Regions from separate parts of the Delftia sp. S65 genome, predicted to be linked through region 2. Evidence: predicted binding sites of a transcription regulator. Region 2 holds the regulator's gene; the other holds the start of a gene.
What was found. Region 2 encodes LexA, which represses DNA repair genes until DNA is damaged. Its sites were predicted from a motif close to ACTGTATNNNNATACAGT; they were not measured.

Region 1 (4,887 bases), on a different contig from region 2:
GTTCCCACCACGCCGATGCAGTCCGTGCCTTCGGCCACATGCCAATCGATGAGTTTTCGCAGCGCCGGGTAGTCAACACTACCGTCCTCGTGCATGGGCGTGATGAGGGCAACGATGCTGCCAGTGAGAGCGACGGAGGAGGATGTCATGTCCGCAAGAAAAAACGGGAAAGGATCATTCTAACGAGTGTCGGAGGCAGGCCCAAGGCGGGCGCCTGTAGGGATTCAGGCGATTGCAGAGCCTGACGCCTTCTGATGCGCCAGCATGGCCACGGGTTCCCGGCCTGTTGCATCGGGGCGCAGTGCCGCAATGCGCTGGACCATGCGATCGGGCTCGCCCAGCTGGCCGTGCTCGTAGGCCACGATGTGCCAGCCCGCGCAGGCCTGCAGCAGCTCGCCGGGCGCCAGCAGGAAATCGGGGCGGGAAGGCTTGCCGAAAGCCTCATTGCCCTGGGCAAAGGTTTCGTACAGCAGCACGCCGCCGGGGGCCACGCTGTCCAGCAGCGCCGGCCACAGCGGGCGCCACAGATAGTGGGTCACGACCACGGCGCCGAACTGCCGGCCGGGCAGGGGCCAGGGGCCGTTTTCGATGTCGGCGCACAGCAGCTCGCCCACGCCCTGCAGGCCGGCCAGGGCCTGGGCGTCGCGGTCCACGCCGGTGACGGCGTGGCCACGCGCATGGAACCAGCGCATGTGCCGGCCGGGGCCGCAGGCCACGTCAAGCACCGAGGCCTGGGGCGCCAGAAGGTGCGACCAGCGTTGGATCCAGGGCGAGGGCGGCGTGGCTGCGTGCATGTGCAATTTTGGAAATAAAGTGAAAGCGGCCGACATTGTGCCGCCAGGCCTTCGCCGCTCCCGCTTCCATTTCAGAAGCAGGCCCAGATCTGGTCTGCCATGCCCAGCATGAACTGCGGCTGCAGATAGAGCATGAAGACCAGGCCCAGCACCATAAGCACGGCGGCCCACAGCGCCAGCCTGCGCAGGATGCGTGGGCGGGGCCTGGTGGATGTCGTCATGGATGTCGTCATGTCAGGCAGCGGCCTGGGCTGCGCGCAACCGTGCCACGGGGGCTTCGCGTATGGGCAGGTTCAGCAGGCCGGCGGCCACGCCCAGGCCGATGGCCAGGTACCAGACCACCTGGTAGCTGCCTGTGTGGTCATAGAGATAGCCGCCCAGCCAGACGCCCAGGAAGCTGCCCACCTGGTGGCTGAAGAACACCATGCCGCTCAACATGGACAGATGCTGCACGCCGAAGATCTGGGCCACGGTGGCATTGGTCAGCGGCACGGTGGACAGCCACAGCAGGCCCATGGCGGCAGAGAAGATGTAGACCGACCAGGGCGTCAGCGGCGCCAGCAGGAAGAGCACGATCACCACCGAGCGCGTGAAGTAGATGGTGGACAGCAGGTAGCGCTTGGGCAGGCGCTGGCCCAGGTTGCCGGCCACGTAGGTGCCAACGATGTTGAACAGCCCCACCAGCGCCAGCGAGATGCTGGCCACCTGCGGTGCCAGGCCGTAGTCCTTGAGGTAGCTGGGCATGTGCACGCCGATGAACATCACCTGGAAGCCGCAGACGAAGTAGCCGGCCGTCAGCAGCACGAAGCTGGGTGTGCGCAGGGCCTCGGCGACGGCCTGGCCCGCGCTCTGGTCGCGCACGGGACGGGCGTTGCCGGGCTGGAAGCCCGGCTCGCGCAGGCCGAAGGCCAGCGGAATGATCATCAGCGCGCACAGCGACAGCAGCAGCAGGGCGTTGGACCAGCCGAAGTTCGAGATCAGGCTGCCTTCCACGGGCACCATGAAGAACTGGCCGAAGGAGCCCGCCGCCGCCGTCACGCCCATGGCCCAGCTGCGCCGCGCCACGGGAATCTGGCGGCCCAGCACACCGTAGATCACGGCATAGGTGGTGCCTGCCTGGGCTGCGCCGATCACCACGCCAGCCGTCAGGGCGAACCAGGTTGTCGTGGGTGCCATGGCCATGCCGGCCAGGCCCAGCGCATACAGCAGCGCGCCCACCAAGAGCACGCGGAAGGCGCCGAAGCGGTCGGCCAGCATGCCGCCGAAGATGCCGAGCACGCCCCAGGACAGGTTCTGGATGGCGATGGCCAGCGCGAAGGACTCGCGCGTCCAGCCCATCTCCTGGGTGATGGGCTGCAGCCACAGGCCGAAGCCGTGGCGGATTCCCATGGACAGCGTCACGACTGCGCCCCCGCACAGCAGTATCTGCACCATGGACATGGGTTGGTTGTTTTTGTGCATGCGGCAAACTTTAGCGAAACTCCGGGTTTTGCGCTGTGCCGCTTGGGTCGCCCATGCGCCAGCGCGGCCCTTGATGGCAGCGGCTTTTTCGGGATAGTCACTGTCAATGACTGTGAATGCATCCAGCACTGAGCCGGGCCGCGCACTACAATCCGCCCCCATGGCAGTCAAACCATCTCCCACTTCCGCCAGCGAATACTCCGAAGGCTCGATACGCGTGCTCAAGGGCCTTGAGCCCGTCAAGCAGCGTCCCGGCATGTACACGCGCACCGACAACCCCCTGCACGTGCTGCAGGAGGTGATCGACAACGCGGCCGACGAGGCACTGGCCGGCTTCGGCAAGAAAATCCGCTTCACCCTGCATTCCGACGGCTCCTACAGCGTCGAAGACGACGGCCGGGGCATCCCCTTCGGCATGCATCCCGAGGAAAAGGCGCCCGTGGTGGAGCTGGTCTTCACGCGGCTGCATGCGGGCGGCAAGTTCGACAAGGGCAAGGGCGGCGCCTACAGCTTCTCGGGCGGCCTGCACGGCGTGGGCGTCTCGGTCACGAATGCGCTGGCCACGCGCCTTGAGGCCTGCATCCACCGCGAGGGCAAGGTGGCCACCATCGCCTTCTCGGGCGGCGACGTGGTCGAGCCCCTGCAGTCGCGGCCGCTGGCCGCGGGCGAACGCAAGCAGGGCACGACCGTGCGCGTGTGGCCCGATGCCCGCTATTTCGAATCGCCCCAGCTGCCCATGGGTGAGCTGATGCATCTGCTGCGCAGCAAGGCCGTGCTCATGCCCGGCGTGTCGGTGACCCTGGTCAACGAGAAGACGCGCGACACCCAGACCTGGCAGTTCAAGGGCGGCCTGCGCGACTACCTGCAGCAAAGCCTGCATGGCGAGGCGGTCATCCCCCTGTTCGAGGGCGAGGGCTTTGCCGACCGCCACCACGACAGCTTTGCCGAAGGCGAGGGCGCCGCCTGGTGCGTGGCCTTCACCGAGGACGGCGCACCGCTGCGCGAAAGCTATGTCAACCTGATCCCGACCACCGCTGGCGGCACGCATGACAGCGGCCTGCGCGACGGCCTGTTCCAGGCGGTCAAGGCCTTCATCGAGATGCACTCGCTGCTGCCCAAGGGCGTCAAGCTCATGCCGGATGACGTCTTTGCGCGCGCCAGCTATGTGCTCAACGCCAAGGTGCTGGACCCGCAGTTCCAGGGCCAGATCAAGGAGCGCCTGAACTCGCGCGATGCCGTGCGCCTGGTCAGCGGCTATGTGCGCCCCGCGCTGGAGCTGTGGCTCAACGAGCACGTGGAATGGGGCCGCAAGCTGGCCGAGATCGCCATCAAGGCCGCGCAGACCCGCCAGAAGGCGGGCCAGAAGGTCGAAAAGCGCAAGGGCTCGGGCGTGGCCGTGCTGCCGGGCAAGCTCACCGATTGCGAAAGCCGCGACCTGAGCCTGAACGAGGTCTTCCTGGTCGAGGGCGACTCGGCCGGCGGCAGCGCCAAGATGGGCCGCAACAAGGAAACCCAGGCCGTGCTGCCCCTGCGCGGCAAGGTGCTCAACACCTGGGAAGTGGACCGCGACCGGCTGTTCGCCAACAACGAAATCCATGACATCTCGGTGGCCATCGGCGTGGACCCGCATGGCCCCAACGACACGCCCGACCTGTCGGGCCTGCGCTACGGCAAGGTCTGCATTCTTTCGGATGCCGACGTGGACGGCTCGCACATCCAGGTGCTGCTGCTGACGCTGTTCTTCCGCCATTTCCCCAAGCTCATCGAGGCCGGCCACATCCATGTGGCGCTGCCGCCGCTGTTCCGTGTGGACGTGCCTGCGCGCGGCAAGAAGCCTGCGGCCAAGATGTACGCGCTGGACGAGGGCGAGCTGACCGCCATCCTGGACAAATCGGCCAAGGATGGCGTGCCGCGCGAGAAATGCCAGATCAGCCGCTTCAAGGGCCTGGGCGAGATGAATGCGGAGCAGCTGTGGGAGACCACGCTCAACCCCGACACGCGCCGCCTGCTGCCCGTGCAGTTCATGAACCTGGACTTCGCGGCGGCCGAGCAGGTCGTCACCAAGCTCATGGGCAAGGGCGAGGCCGCAGCGCGCCGCGAGCTCATGGAGCTCCATGGCGACGCCATTGAAGTCGACATCTGACCCATGACTGTGCTCCGCGCCGCCCCGAAGCACCGCCCGCACCTGGCGCGCGGCGCCGGGGTGCGCGCGCTGGCGGCGCTGGGCCTGGCCCTGGCGCTGTGGGGGCTGGCGCGGCCGGCGCATGCCGATCTCTGGGCCTTCGTGGACGAGCGCGGCATCACGCACTTCGCTGCCGAGGCGCTGGACGAGCGCTACAGGCTGTACTTTCGCGGCTCGGTCTATGACAGCGCCGAGCAGGGGCTCAAGCCCCCGATGGTGCAGGCCGAGGCCGCTGCCGACGCTGACGGCAGCGGCGATGCCGGCCGCAGGCTGCAGGCGCATACGCGGCTGCAAAGCTTCTTCGACATCTCGCCGCGCTACAAGAGCGTGCGCGGCCATCTGCGCAAGGCGGCGGACCACACGGGCGTGGACTACGACCTGCTCAAGGCCGTGATCGCCGTCGAGTCGGGCTTTGACGCGCAGGCCATCTCGCCCAAGGGGGCGGTCGGC
Region 2 (4,887 bases):
GCGCGGTGACGGATTGCACGCGCAGCCAGGCGCGCTGGTGGGCGGGATCGGCCTCATGCCATTTTTGCCAGTCCTGTTGCAGGCCTGCTGTGGCAGAGGCGCCGCGCAGTTTCACGTGCCAGGCGGCGGCCTCATGCAAGGCGCGGCGGTCGTTGCCTTCCAGATGTCTCTCGCCCATGTGGCTATGCCAGGACCAGGCAGCAATGCTCCATCGCCCGGGTCAGGTAGTTGCTGACGGTGCGCAGCGATACACCCAGGCGCTGGGCGATCTCTGGGTAGCTCAGTTCCTCGAACTGGGCCAGCACGAAGGCTTCGCGAACCTTGGGAGGAAGGCCCTGGAGCATGCGGTCCACATCCAGCAGTGTCTGCTGGACGATGGCCTGCTCTTCGGGCGAAGGCGCCAGCGATTGCGGCAACTGGGCCAGATAGTCCAGATAGGACTGCTCCAGCGTGCGGCGGCGAAACAGGTCGGCGACCAGGCCCCGGGCGATGGTGGCCAGGTAGCGCCTGGGTTCGCGGATGTCCTGCTGCGGCAGGGGCGAGCGCAGCAGGCGCACAAAGGTGTCCTGGGCCAGGTCGGCGGCATCGTCACGGTTGCCCAGGCGTTTGCGCAGCAGGCTTTCCAGCCAGGGATGGTGGTTCTGGTAGAGGCTGTGCACGGAGAAGGCTGGGGCGGAGGAGGCGGGCGCAGTGGCAATCGCTGCTGCAAAAGATAATAAGAATGCTTATCAATTATCTTTCAGGCCGGCGCCCCTCCCGCAAAGAGGGCGTCCACTTGTTGCATGTGCGCTACAGGACAGTGGCGGCCGCCAGCCTGCACCAGCTTTGCGCAGGCCGATTCCTCGTGCGGCACGCGGTCCGCGCCGCCCAGGTTTGTGTCGTGCAAGGTGTGTCGCACACCTTGCATCGGGCCTCAGTTGGCTGCCGGTCCGCCATGCGCTTCCATGCGCTCCAGCGCAGCGCAGACATCCGCCATGCGCCCGGAGATGAACAGGCATTCCGGCTGCTCCTGCGGCGACCGCTGGATGATGCGCAGACCTGAAGGCTGCTCAGGTGCGGATTGCAGGGCGGGCTGCGTCGGCAGCAAGGGCAGGATCAGCTGGGCATCTCCATGGTCTGCAGCGCGTGCGGCCTTGCCGCGGCGCTGCTGGCTGCGCCGGCGTGCCTTGCTGAAAGAGATCACGTTGGCGGGCTCGGGTGCTGCGGCAGGTAATGGCTGGCACGCAGGGGCTTGTGCAAGAGGCATGGCCGACTCCATGGCGGTCGCAGTCAGGCGGATGCCATGTGCCAGGCGCAGGAAGGAAAAAGAAGACAGTGTTGGCAGAGCGAATCCCATGTGACGACTCCTGTTGGCGTGTTTCAAAGAGGCATGGACACAGGCAGGATTGCGGTTTGCGGGCAAAGCTCCGCCCAGGGCGAAGCTCCAAGGCTTCGCGCCTACCACCTGGGCGGTGCGTGAAATGGGGTGAGGCGGCCTGAGAAGGGCCGCCAGTCCGGCTTACATGGACATGCTGTTGCGGATCAGCCCCACGGCCAGGCCTTCAATGGCAAAGGCCTCTTCAGGGGCGACGCGAATCACCGGGTAATCGGGGTTTTCCGGCAGAAGTTCCACGCCCTGCGTGGTGCGGCGCAGGCGCTTGACGGTGACTTCATCACCCAGGCGCGCCACGACGATCTGGCCGTTGCGGGCTTCGTGTGCGGACTGCACGGCCAGCAGGTCACCGTCCATGATGCCCGCGTCGCGCATGGACATGCCGCGCACGCGCAGCAGATAGTCGGGGCGCGTCTGGAACAGGCTGGGCTCGACGGAATAGGTTTGGTCGATGTGTTCCTGCGCGAGAATGGGCGAGCCGGCCGCAACGCGGCCCACCAGGGGCAGCATCAGCGGTGCCAGGGCCGACAGCGGCAGTCCGAAGCTGGTGCCGCGCGCGGCATTGATGTTGCGCACGGTGTCGGTACGCAGGCGAATGCCGCGCGAGGTGCCGCTGACCAGTTCGATCACACCTTTGCGGGCCAGGGCCTGCAGGTGTTCCTCGGCAGCGTTGGCGGACTTGAAGCCCAGCGTGTTGGCGATTTCCGCGCGGGTGGGAGGCGCGCCCGTGCGGGAGATGGCGGCCTGGATCAGGTCCAGGATCTGTTGCTGGCGGGCGGTGAGCTTGGGATGGTCGAGCATGGCGTGCGTCCGGTCCTTGAGGGCAGATGGCAGGCTGGGAGGCCATCTGATGATTTATACAGTATCTGTATTTTTAACCAGTTTTCCAAGAGGTGCAAGTGGGGCAGTCAAAGTTGGTGATTCTGGGCACGGGCGGGACCATCGCCGGCCGGGCGGATTCGCAGTCGCAGGGCGTGGGGTACAAGGCCGGGCAGATCACGGTGCAGTCGCTGCTGGAGGCCGTGCCGGACCTGGAGCAGCAGGCGCTGGGACCCGTGCAGACGCAGCAGATCGCGCAGGTGGACAGCAAGGATATGGACTGGCCCGTGTGGCGCGCGTTGCTGCGCGCCTGCATGCAGGCACTGGAGGATGCGGACACACGTGCCGTGGTGATCACGCATGGAACGGACACGCTGGAAGAGACGGCCTGGCTGCTGCACAGCCTGCTGCCGGCCACCAAGCCCATTGTGTTGACCTGCGCCATGCGCCCGGCCACGGCCCTGTTGGCAGACGGACCGCAGAATCTTCGCGATGCCGTGACCGTGGCTGCCAGCGGTGGGCGCAGCGGCGTATGGGTGGTGGCAGGCGGCGAGGTGCATGCGGCAGCCCAGGTGCAGAAGGTCCATCCCTACCGGCTGCAGGCAATGCGCTCCGTGGAAGGCGGGCCGCAGGCGTTGGTGGAGGAAGGGCGTGTGCGCTGGCTGGTGCCCGATGCGCCGTCCTCCCCCGCCGCGCCGTCCACGGGGGCCATGGTGCCTGCGACCATGTCATCTGATCTGCTGGCGCTGGATGAGCTGCCCTGGGTCGAGGTGGTGTTCAGCGGCGCCTTGGCGCGTGCCAGCGGTGTGGATGCGCTGGTGGCGGCAGGCGTGCGTGGCATCGTCGTGGCTGGCACGGGCAATGCGACGGTTCACGAAGGCATGGAAGCGGCCTTGCAGCGTGCCCGCGACAAGGGTGTCTGGATCTGGCGGGGCACGCGCTGTGCCGAAGGCCTGCCCGTGGCCTCCGGCCTTGGGACCAACCCGGCAGAGGCCGATCTGGCGCAGCTGCCTGTGGCAAAGGCCCGGATTGCGATGATGCTGGCGCTGGCAGCACAGCCGCGCGATTGAGCCGGGCGGCGACGCCGGCATTTCTTCAATTGCTGGCGGTCAACAAAAAAGCACCCGGCGGGTGCTTTTTTCGTTGCGGCACATGGCCTGCATCACTCAGCCAGTGCAGCCAGTGCGCGTTGGGTGATGTCCTCGACCGAGCCCAGGCCGCTGATGGCTCGGTACTTGGGCGCCGCTGCAGCTTCCTTTTCGGCCCATGCGCGGTAGTAGTCCACCAGGGGGCGGGTCTGGCTGCTGTAGACGTCCAGGCGCTTCTTGACGGTTTCTTCCTTGTCGTCTTCGCGCTGCACCAGCGGCTCGCCGGTCACGTCGTCCTGGCCTTCGACCTTGGGCGGATTGAACTTGACGTGGTAGGTGCGGCCCGAGGCGGGGTGGGAGCGGCGGCCGCTCATGCGCTCGATGATGGCGTCGAAGGGCACGTCGATCTCCAGCACGTAGTCCAGCTTCACGCCAGCGGCCTTCATGGCGTCTGCCTGGGGAATGGTGCGGGGAAATCCATCAAACAGGAAGCCGTTGGCGCAATCGGCCTGGGCGATGCGTTCCTTGACCAGATTGATGATCAGGTCGTCGCTGACCAGTTGGCCGGCGTCCATCACGGCCTTGGCCTGCTGGCCCAGGGGCGTTCCGGCCTTGACGGCGGCACGCAGCATGTCACCGGTGGAAATCTGGGGGATGCCGTACTTCTGGCAGATGAAAGCGGCTTGCGTGCCTTTGCCGGCGCCGGGTGCGCCCAACAAAATCAGTTTCATGGAAGTCCTTGAGGAGAGTAGAAATTCTTGTCTGCCGGATCGGCCCACCGGGGCGGACAGTCCATGCGTCATATTTTTGTCGCGGGCAAGGATAGCACGCACAGGGCTAACACTGGCTTACACGCAGAGGGCAAAACTGTCGCCTGTGCAATCTCCAAAAACTGCGTTTTGCTGTCCGACAAAACCGCATGTGCAGTTGTGTTGTGAATGGCGATGCCGGGCATCGCCATTGGCGCATCTGTATTGGCGTATGCGGGATCGGATTCAGGCGGACAACCGGGCGCGCACCCGTTCCAGGTCTTCGGGGGTGTCCACGCCAGGGCCTGGTGCATGGGGCGTCAGGTGGACGGCGATGCGGTGGCCGTGCCACAGCGCACGCAACTGTTCCAGCGCCTCCAGCACCTCGGTGGGGGCGGGAGAAAGCTGTGGGAAGCTGCGCAGGAAACCGGCACGGTAGCTGTAGATGCCGATGTGGCGCAGTGGCGCGAAGCCGGGGTGGCCCGGCGCTGCCGATGCCGCTGCAGATGCCGTCTCCCACCATGCCTGGCCTGCATGTTCACGCGCAAAGGGGATGGGGGCGCGACTGAAATAGTGGGCCATGCCCTGGGCATCGCAGACGACCTTGACCACGTTCGGATTGGTGAAGTCGGCCAGGCTGTCGATGGCATGTGCCGCCGTGCCCATGCTGGCCGAGGGCTGCTGCGGCAGCAGGGCGGCCACGGCATCGATGAGGTCGGGAGCGATCAACGGTTCGTCGCCCTGGACGTTGACGACGATGTCGTCGCCATCCAGGCCCAGCAGTTCGCAGGCCTCGGCCAGGCGGTCGCTGCCGCTGGCGTGGTCGTTGCGCGTGAGCACGGCCGCAACGCCGTGCGCG

Region 1: the regulator LexA is predicted to act here: its motif matches at 2,365-2,382, upstream of IAE24_RS00685 (DNA topoisomerase IV subunit B).

What each region holds. Positions count from the first base shown of each region.
Region 1 is NZ_JACVUR010000001.1:169,400-174,286, reverse strand. Features, by position in the region: gene dapA (4-hydroxy-tetrahydrodipicolinate synthase) at 1-149, opposite strand, end outside; gene IAE24_RS00700 (class I SAM-dependent methyltransferase) at 225-794, opposite strand; gene IAE24_RS00695 (hypothetical protein) at 866-1,015, opposite strand; gene IAE24_RS00690 (MFS transporter) at 1,029-2,255, opposite strand; gene IAE24_RS00685 (DNA topoisomerase IV subunit B) at 2,416-4,398, shown strand; gene IAE24_RS00680 (lytic transglycosylase domain-containing protein) at 4,402-4,887, shown strand, end outside.
Region 2 is NZ_JACVUR010000018.1:77,718-82,604, forward strand. Features, by position in the region: gene IAE24_RS16205 (FecR domain-containing protein) at 1-178, opposite strand, end outside; gene IAE24_RS16210 (sigma-70 family RNA polymerase sigma factor) at 183-659, opposite strand; gene IAE24_RS16215 (hypothetical protein) at 914-1,336, opposite strand; gene lexA (transcriptional repressor LexA) at 1,499-2,173, opposite strand; gene IAE24_RS16225 (asparaginase) at 2,272-3,261, shown strand; gene adk (adenylate kinase) at 3,354-4,010, opposite strand; gene kdsB (3-deoxy-manno-octulosonate cytidylyltransferase) at 4,275-4,887, opposite strand, start outside.